Regions from separate parts of the Streptomyces sp. NPDC055749 genome, predicted to be linked through region 2. Evidence: riboswitches for the same ligand, from Rfam matches in the RefSeq annotation. Region 2 holds a riboswitch; the other holds the start of a gene.
The links. A riboswitch is a leader RNA that binds a small molecule or an ion and turns the genes downstream of it on or off. The one in region 2 is predicted to bind glycine.
Positions count from the first base shown of each region.

Region 1: it holds a riboswitch for glycine, as region 2 does, so the genes downstream of both, gcvP (aminomethyl-transferring glycine dehydrogenase) here and gcvT (glycine cleavage system aminomethyltransferase GcvT) in region 2, are expected to answer to the same signal.

Region 1 is NZ_JBSHFH010000013.1:158,835-163,692, reverse strand. Features, by position in the region: gene ACWGO0_RS13005 (MerR family transcriptional regulator) at 1-41, shown strand, start outside; gene ACWGO0_RS13000 (DNA polymerase IV) at 117-1,574, shown strand; gene ACWGO0_RS12995 (PRC-barrel domain-containing protein) at 1,496-1,867, opposite strand; glycine riboswitch at 2,001-2,098, shown strand; gene gcvP (aminomethyl-transferring glycine dehydrogenase) at 2,293-4,858, shown strand, end outside.
Region 2 is NZ_JBSHFH010000003.1:55,333-60,190, reverse strand. Features, by position in the region: gene ACWGO0_RS03200 (enhanced serine sensitivity protein SseB C-terminal domain-containing protein) at 1-93, opposite strand, end outside; gene ACWGO0_RS03195 (enhanced serine sensitivity protein SseB) at 209-979, opposite strand; gene ACWGO0_RS03190 (AAA family ATPase) at 1,051-1,725, opposite strand; glycine riboswitch at 1,882-1,979, shown strand; gene gcvT (glycine cleavage system aminomethyltransferase GcvT) at 2,157-3,284, shown strand; gene gcvH (glycine cleavage system protein GcvH) at 3,387-3,764, shown strand; gene glyA (serine hydroxymethyltransferase) at 3,783-4,858, shown strand, end outside.

The sequences.
Region 1 (4,858 bases), on a different contig from region 2:
CCGCGGACGAACTGGCCAGGCGACGCAACCGCGCCGGGTGAGCGGTGTGGACTGCCCGGGCCTCCAGGGGCGCCGGGCAGGCCGATTGTCAGTGCCATAGGGCAGCATCGATTGATGTGAGAGCCGCGCCCACCATCCTGCATCTGGACATGGATGCCTTCTACGCCTCCGCGGAGCAGGCGGCGAAGCCGAGCCTGCGCGGCAAGCCCGTGGTGGTGGGCGGTCTCGGGCCGCGCGGGGTCGTGGCCACCGCCTCGTACGAGGCACGACGCTTCGGCGTCCACTCGGCGATGCCGATGGCCCAGGCCCGCAGGCTCGCGCCCAACGCCGCCTACCTGGTGCCGCGCTTCACCCTGTACCGAACGGTGAGCGACCAGGTGATGGGGCTCCTGGGGCGCATGTCACCCCTCGTGGAGCCGCTCAGCCTGGACGAGGCGTTCGTCGACCTGGAGGCCGGCGGGGTCGCCGACGACTCGGCCTCGGCCCGCGAGATCGGCGAGCAGCTGCGTACCGCGATCAGGGCCGTCACAGGACTCACCGGTTCCGTCGGTCTGGCCGGGTCCAAGATGCTGGCCAAGATCGCCTCGGAGGAGGCCAAGCCGGACGGGCTCTTCCTCATCGAGCCGGGTACCGAACGGGAACTTCTGGCGCCCATGTCCGTGCGCATCCTGCCGGGCGTCGGGCCGGCCACGGGAGACCATCTGCGGCGGGCCGGGATGACCACGGTGCGCGATCTGGCCGACGCCGGCGAGGCGGAGCTCGTACGGCTGCTGGGCAAGGCGCACGGCGCCTCGCTGCACCTCATGGCCCTCGGGTACGACGACCGGCCCGTGGTGGCGGAGCGGGACGCCAAGTCCGTATCGGTCGAGGACACCTTCGATGTGGACCTGCACGACCGGGTGCGCGTCAGGACCGAGGTGGAACGGCTCTCGGACCGGTGCGTACGGCGGCTGCGGGCCGCGGAGCGCTCGGGGCGGACCGTGGTGCTGAAGGTGCGGCGCTACGACTTCTCGACGCTCACCCGCTCCGAGACCCTGCGGGGGCCCACGGACGACCCCACCGTGATCAGGGAGGCCGCCGCGCGGCTGCTGGAGGCCGTCGACACCACCGGGGGCGTACGACTGCTCGGGGTGGGCGTCACGGGGCTTGCGGACTTCACCCAGGAGGATCTGTTCGCGCAGGCCGCCGACGCGCTGAGCGCCGCCGCGGACCTCGAGGCGACCGCCGAGGCCGGTGCCGACGAGGAACCGGCGGACGCGACCGAGGAAGCCACCGAGGAGACCCCAGAGCAGCTAGCCGCACGGCGCTGGCCCTCCGGACACGACGTACGGCACGAGACGTACGGCCACGGGTGGGTCCAGGGCAGCGGCGTGGGCCGGGTGACCGTGCGCTTCGAGGAACCGGGCGACGCCCCGGGCCGCGTACGCACCTTCCGCATCGACGACCCGGAGCTGCAGCCGGCCGAGCCGCTGCCGCTCGTGAAGGACCCCGTGGACTACTCCTCCTGGCCGGCCAGCCTGCCGAAGTCCCGGTCCGGGGCCACGTCCTCGGGGGGCGGCGAGTCCAGACCGTAGTGGCGGTACAGCTGCAGCTCCTGTTCCGGTGAGAGATGCCGGCCGACACCGAAGTCGGGCGCGTCCTTGATCAAGGCGCGGTCGAAGGGGATGCGCAGCGAGTCTTCGACGAATTCGCTCGGCTCCAGGGGCACGAAGGCGTCCCTGCTGAACAGCCCGGTACGCACCGCCGCCCACTCGGGCACACCGGTCGCGTCGTCGAGATAGACCTCATCCACCGTTCCGATCTTGGCGCCCTTGCGGTCGAATGCCTTGCGGCCGATCAGGCTGCGCGGATCGATATCGGTCTGCACGGTGCCTCCCACTGGTCGCAACAACTGAGGGTGGTCCCCCTATTACTCCACAAGCACTACGAAAGTGCAGATCGAGGGCGTCGGCCACTCGAGACGGCCGGCGCGTGCCCGCTGGTACGCTGGCAGTGGCTGCTGACCCCGTGCGGGAGAGTCCTCCGGTTAAGAACCCGGAGGCGCCGAAGGAGCAAATCCTCCCCGGAATCTCTCAGGCCCCCGTACCGCACGGTTGAGGTCACTCTGGAAAGCAGGACGGGACTCGTACGGGCAGATGCCGGCACGGGACCCTTCCTCACCGACGGTGAAAGCCGGTACGCCTTGGCGCGTGCCGGTGAAGCTCTCAGGTTGAGATGACAGAGGGGGAGGCCGTTCGGGCACCCACGCCGTGGTGCCCCTCGCAGGTCGTGACAGACCAGGAGGCCTCCATCATGACCCCCCGTCGCACTCCGCTCTCCCAGCTGGAGCAGGGCATTCCCTTCGAGCAGCGCCACATCGGGCCCGATGGCGAGGCCCAGGCGAAGATGCTCGCCCAGGTCGGCTACGGCTCCCTCGACGAGCTCACCGCCGCCGCGGTGCCCGACGTGATCAGGAGTGCGGAGGCGCTGAACCTCCCCGCCGCCCGCACCGAGGCCGAGGTCCTGGCCGAGCTGCGCTCCCTCGCCGACCGCAACCAGGTGCTCGCCCCGATGATCGGGCTCGGCTACTACGGCACCTTCACCCCGCCGGTGATCCTCCGCAACGTCATGGAGAACCCGGCCTGGTACACGGCGTACACCCCGTACCAACCGGAGATCTCCCAGGGCCGCCTCGAGGCGCTCCTCAACTTCCAGACCATGGTCGCCGAGCTGACCGGACTGCCGACCTCGGGCGCATCCCTGCTCGACGAGGGCACCGCCGCCGCCGAGGCCATGGCGCTGGCGCGGCGCGTCGGCAAGGTCAAGAACGGCGTCTTCCTGGTCGACGCGGACACCCTGCCGCAGACGATCGCGGTGATAGAGACCCGCGCGGAGCCGACCGGTGTCGAGGTCGTCGTCGCCGACCTTTCCGAGGGCATCCCCGCGGACGTCGCCGAGCGCGGTGTCTTCGGCGTGCTGCTCCAGTACCCGGGTGCCTCCGGAGCCGTCCGGGACATCAAGCCCGTCATCGAGCAGGCCCACGAGCTCGGCGCGATCGTCACCGTCGCCGCCGACCTGCTGGCCCTGACCCTGCTCACCTCGCCCGGCGAGCTGGGCGCGGACATCGCGGTCGGCACCACGCAGCGCTTCGGTGTGCCGATGGGCTTCGGCGGACCGCACGCGGGCTTCATGGCCGTACGCGAGAAGTTCGCCCGCTCCCTGCCCGGCCGTCTGGTCGGTGTCTCCGTGGACGCCGACGGCAACAAGGCGTACCGCCTGGCCCTCCAGACCCGCGAGCAGCACATCCGCCGGGAGAAGGCCACCAGCAACATCTGTACCGCTCAGGTGCTGCTCGCCGTGATGGCCGGGATGTACGCGGTCTACCACGGCCCCGACGGGCTGCGGACGATCGCCCGGCGCACGCACCGCTACGCCACGATCCTCGCCGAGGGCCTGCGGTCCGCCGGCGTGGACGTGGTGCACGGTTCCTACTTCGACACGATCACCGTGCGGGTCCCCGGCAAGGCCGAGGAGATCGTCGCGGAGGCCCGTGGGCGCGGTGTGAACCTGCGGCTCGTCGACGGCGACCTGGTCTCCCTCGCCTGCGACGAGACCACGACCCGTACGCAGATCTCCGCCGTCTGGGCCGCCTTCGGCGCCGACGGCGACATCGAGGCGCTGGACGCGGCCACCGCGGACTCGCTGCCCGATGATCTGCTGCGCACGGACTCGATCCTGGCCCACCCCGTTTTCCACCAGCACCGTTCCGAGACGGCGATGCTGCGCTACCTGCGCAAGCTGGCCGACCGTGACTACGCGCTGGACCGCGGAATGATCCCGCTCGGCTCCTGCACCATGAAGCTGAACGCGACCACGGAGATGGAGTCGATCACCTGGCCCGAGTTCGGCGCGCTGCACCCCTTCGCGCCGGCCGAGCAGGCCCAGGGCTTCCTGACCCTGATCCGCGAGCTTGAGGAGCGTCTGGCCGAGGTCACGGGCTACGACGCCGTCTCCATCCAGCCGAACGCGGGCTCGCAGGGCGAGTTCGCCGGTCTGCTGGCCGTTCGCGCGTACCACCGGGCCAACGGCGACGACCAGCGCACGGTCTGCCTGATCCCCTCGTCGGCGCACGGCACCAACGCCGCGAGCGCCGTGATGGCCGGCATGAAGGTCGTCGTGGTGAAGACCGCCGACGACGGCGAGGTCGACATCGAGGACCTGCGCGCGAAGATCGAGAAGCACCGCGACGAGCTCGCCGTGCTCATGATCACGTACCCCTCGACGCACGGTGTCTTCGAGGAGCACGTCGCGGACATCTGCGGCGAGGTGCACGACGCGGGCGGCCAGGTGTACGTCGACGGCGCCAACCTCAACGCGCTGGTCGGTCTGGCCAAGCCCGGCAAGTTCGGCGGCGACGTCTCGCACCTGAATCTGCACAAGACCTTCTGCATCCCGCACGGCGGCGGCGGTCCGGGTGTCGGCCCGGTCGGCGTGCGCGCCCACCTCGCGCCGTACCTCCCGAACCACCCGCTCCAGCCCGCCGCGGGCCCGGAGACCGGCGTGGGGCCGATCTCGGCCGCCCCGTGGGGCTCGGCGGGCATTCTTCCCATCTCCTGGGCGTACGTGCGCCTGATGGGCGGAGAGGGCCTCAAGCGGGCCACGCAGGTGGCCGTGCTCGCCGCGAACTACATCGCCAAGCGGCTCGAACCGCACTACCCGATCCTGTACAACGGCCCGGCCGGTCTGGTCGCGCACGAGTGCATCGTCGACCTGCGGCCGATCTCCAAGGCGACCGGGGTCAGCATCGACGACGTGGCCAAGCGCCTGATCGACTACGGCTTCCACTCGCCGACCATGTCGTTCCCGGTGGCCGGGACGC
Region 2 (4,858 bases):
GAGCAGCGCTTCGTACGCGTCGTAGCGCCCGGGCGTCACCTGGCCCAGCACGTGCTCGATCTGCCCGGCCGCCGCGGTGCCTGACGCGCTCACTCTGGGTCCCGCCCCTCATCGATCCGCTGTGTCGCCTCGCCACTTCCGGGCACACGGGTGCGACCCCGCCATCAAACCAGCTTATGCCTCGCTTTTGACACCGACTTGACGGCGGTCAGTGTCCGTCGCGCCGGTAGAAGGGCCGTACCTTCTCCCGCATCCAGTCCCCGACGGGGTCCTGCGCCACGTCGAGCAGGACGAGATTGACCGGCCAGGGCGGCTGGACCCGGCCGAGCGCACGGCCCAGCGCGTCCATCGGGGCGCTCTGCCCCGCACCGTCCCAGGTGGCGAACTCGACACCGACGAAGAGGACGGGGTCGCCGCCCTCGATGGTGGCCAGCGCCCGGCGGGCGGTGCTCACGACGCCGCTCTCCTGGAACTCCCCGGACACCGCGGCGAGGAAGTCGACGGGGTCGACCTGCCAGTCCGGCTCGTACAGCGTGACCCGGCCGCCGCTGGCGGGACCGTCCAGGGGTGTACGGCCGGCCCGGCACAGTTCGGCGACGGCGGGCGGCGGCAGGGGCAGGCCGACGGCTCCGCCGGGGTTCAACGCGATGCCGACCTGCGGGGGCAGCCCGCGGGCGAACTCGCGGGCGGGCGCCACGGCGAAGGAGAGGTGGGTGCCGACGCACAGCAGGAACTGGGCCTCGGAGCTGTACACGGGGACGTACGCGGATCCCTCGATGTCCATCATCGGCAGATCGAGGTCGGCGCTGGCGGTGCTGCCGCCGTTGGGCAGCGGCACCCAGAGCTGGCTGCGGCCGAGCACTTCGAGCAGCCGGCCGGCGGCCTCCGGGACGCCGAGGGAGGCGACCAGTACTTCTTCGAGCTCGTTGCCCGGCCAGCCGTGGTGCGGCTGCGTCTCGAAAGGCGCCGGATTGTCCACTGGTCCCCTGTTCCCTTCTCGTCATGCTCTGCGGCAGCGATCGTAGACGAGCGGGGCCGGCGCGGTGCGTCCTACGTACGCGCGAAGGAGATCCGGTCCAGCGCGTCCGCGGCCTGACGGTCCAGGAGCACCGCCGATGCGCATCCCGCGGGCAGCAGGCCGGTCTCCGTGTCGCGCATGAGCCGGCCGACGGAGCGCCGGTGGCGGGCGAAGGCGTAACCCGAGACTCCGCGCCCGCGCTCCCGCTGCCCCTCCCTGGCCACCTCGGGGGTGACGTCGAGCAGGACGAGGTGCAGGATGCGGCCCCGGCGCCGGGCGTCCCGGGCCAGCCAGCGCCGTACCCAGGTCTGCGTACCGCAGTCGTGGACCACGACGGCCTCGCCGGAGCGCAGTGCCTGCCAGAGTCCGGTGTAGTGGGCGGCCCTGACGAGCGGCCGGTAGAGGGCGTACGGGAGCAGGCCGGGCAGGGCGCGGGCCCAGCGGTCCCTGGTGTCCTGGGAGTCGATGGCCCGGTCCGTCACCGTGCGGCGGATCAGGGTCGACTTGCCGCTGCCGGGCAGCCCCGAGACGACCACGACGTCGCCCGCGGCGAAGTCCAGGCTGCGCGGGCTGCGCCCGTCCCGGCTGCGCAGATCGCGCACGACGGGTGCGTGCGTGCCCAGCGCCTCGCGGACGGGCGCCGCCTGCTGCGGCGGCACCGCGCCGTGCGCGACCCCCGCGGTCGTCGCGTAACGCTGCAACGTCATCGCCTCCCCCTGTCCGGTGACCCACATCTGCCCAAGAAGTGTAAAGAAAAGGTAATGCGGCACAACCGGCTCACCGGCGCGTTTCCGTCGGGACCGGACGCCCCACTCTCCCGCACCTCGTGCGATGATGACCCCGCCAACTGCATACCGGCCGTTTGAATCCGCGCGGGAGAGTTCCGGACACTGTGTGTGCCGGGCGCCGAAGGAGCAAGTTCCTCCCTTGAATCTCTCAGGCCCCGTACCGCGTGGATGAGGCAGATCTGAAAAGCGAGCCGTTTTGCGGCTCCACCCAAGGTGCAAGCCGACCTCTGCAGGGATTGTCCCCGTTCATCAGGGACTGACCCCCTTCAGGGCCTCTCGGCGAACCTCTCAGGTTCCGATGACAGATGGGGAGGGATCGTCCTCTGTCGTCATGCCCTGGAGCCATATCCATGAGCACTGCCCCGAGCACTGCCCCCCGCCATACCGCGCTGGACGCCCTGCACCGTTCGCTGGGCGCGACCATGACCGACTTCGCGGGCTGGGACATGCCCCTGCGCTACGCCAGTGAGCGCGACGAGCACAACGCCGTGCGTACGAAGGCCGGTCTCTTCGACCTGTCGCACATGGGCGAGATCACGGTCACGGGTCCGCAGGCCGTCGACCTGCTGAACCACGCGCTGGTCGGCAACATCGGCACGGTCGGCCTCGGCCGCGCCCGGTACACCATGATCTGCCGCGAGGACGGCGGAATCCTGGACGACCTGATCGTCTACCGCCTGGGCGAGACGGAGTACATGGTCGTCGCCAACGCGGGCAACGCGCAGATCGTCCTCGACGCGATCACCGAGCGCGCCGCCGGTTTCGACGCCGTCGTACGGGACGACCGTGACGCGTACGCGCTGATCGCCGTCCAGGGCCCGGAGTCCCCCGGCATCCTGAAGTCCGTCACGGACGCCGACCTGGACGGGCTCAAGTACTACGCGGGCCTGCCCGGCACCGTCGCCGGTGTCCCGGCGCTGATCGCCCGTACCGGCTACACCGGGGAGGACGGCTTCGAGCTCTTCGTCGCCCCCGAGCACGCCGAGCAGCTGTGGAAGGCCCTCACCGAGGCGGGCGCCCCCGTCGGCCTGATCCCGTGCGGGCTCTCCTGCCGCGACACGCTGCGCCTGGAGGCGGGCATGCCGCTGTACGGGCACGAGCTGACGACCGCGCTGACCCCGTTCGACGCGGGTCTCGGCCGGGTCGTGAAGTTCGAGAAGGAGGGCGACTTCGTCGGGCGGGAGGCCCTTCAGGCCGCCGCCGAGCGCGCCGAGACCGCTCCCCCGCGCAAGCTCGTCGGCCTGATCGCCGAGGGCCGCCGGGTCCCCCGCGCCGGCTTCGAGGTCGTCGCGGACGGCAAGGTCGTAGGTGAGGTCACCTCCGGTGCCCCGTCGCCCACGCTGGGCAAGCCGATCGCCATGGCGTACGTGGACGCGGCGCACGCCGCACCCGGCGCCGCGGGCGTCGGAGTCGACATCCGGGGCACGCACGAGCCGTACGAGGTCGTGGCGCTGCCGTTCTACAAGCGCCAGAAGTAGAACCGTAGGGCGCGGCAGCCTCTGCCCACGTGACGCAGTCGCGTCTCACACCGTAAGACCACCGTTCATCAGCACTCCCCCGCGTACAGGAGAATTCAGGTCATGAGCAACCCCCAGCAGCTGCGGTACAGCAAGGAGCACGAGTGGCTGTCGGCCCTCGAGGACGGCGTCGCCACGATCGGCATCACCGAGTTCGCGGCCAACGCGCTCGGTGACGTCGTGTACGCCCAGCTCCCGGAGGTCGGCGACACGGTGACCGCGGGCGAGACCTGCGGCGAACTCGAGTCGACCAAGTCGGTCAGCGACCTGTACTCGCCGGTGACCGGTGAGGTCACCGCGTCGAACCAGGACGTCGTGGACGACCCGTCGCTGGTGAACTCCGCTCCCTTCGAGGGCGGCTGGCTGTTCAAGGTACGCGTCGCGGAGGAGCCGAAGGACCTGCTCTCCGCCGACGAGTACACCGAGTTCTCCGGCAACTGAGACCCAAGGGACCCCCTGATGTCGCTTCTCAACTCCTCCCTCCACGAGCTGGACCCGGACGTCGCCGCCGCTGTCGACGCCGAGCTCCACCGTCAGCAGTCCACCCTCGAAATGATCGCCTCGGAGAACTTCGCTCCGGTCGCCGTCATGGAGGCGCAGGGCTCCGTCCTCACCAACAAGTACGCCGAGGGCTACCCGGGCCGCCGCTACTACGGTGGCTGTGAGCACGTCGACGTCGTCGAGCAGATCGCGATCGACCGCATCAAGGCGCTCTTCGGCGCCGAGGCCGCGAACGTGCAGCCGCACTCCGGTGCGCAGGCCAACGCCGCCGCGATGTTCGCGCTGCTGAAGCCGGGCGACACGATCATGGGCCTGAGCCTGGCCCACGGCGGTCACCTGACCCACGGCATGAAGATCAACTTCTCCGGCAAGCTCTACAACGTGGTCCCGTACCACGTCGACGAGACCGGCATCGTGGACATGGCCGAGGTCGAGCGCCTCGCCAAGGAGACCAAGCCGAAGCTGATCGTCGCGGGCTGGTCCGCGTACCCGCGTCAGCTCGACTTCGCCGCCTTCCGCCGCATCGCGGACGAGGTCGGCGCGTACCTGATGGTCGACATGGCGCACTTCGCCGGCCTGGTGGCCGCGGGTCTGCACCCCAACCCGGTGCCGCACGCCCACGTCGTCACGACCACCACGCACAAGACCCTCGGCGGTCCGCGCGGCGGTGTGATCCTCTCCACCCAGGAGCTGGCGAAGAAGATCAACTCCGCGGTCTTCCCCGGTCAGCAGGGTGGCCCGCTGGAGCACGTGATCGCGGCCAAGGCCGTCTCGTTCAAGATCGCGGCGGGCGAGGAGTTCAAGGAGCGCCAGCAGCGCACCCTGGACGGCGCGCGCATCCTGGCCGAGCGCCTGGTCCAGCAGGACGTCACCGAGGTCGGCGTCTCCGTACTCTCCGGCGGTACGGACGTGCACCTGGTCCTCGTGGACCTGCGCAACTCCGAGCTGGACGGCCAGCAGGCCGAGGACCGGCTCCACGAGCTGGGCATCACGGTCAACCGGAACGCCATCCCGAACGACCCGCGCCCGCCGAT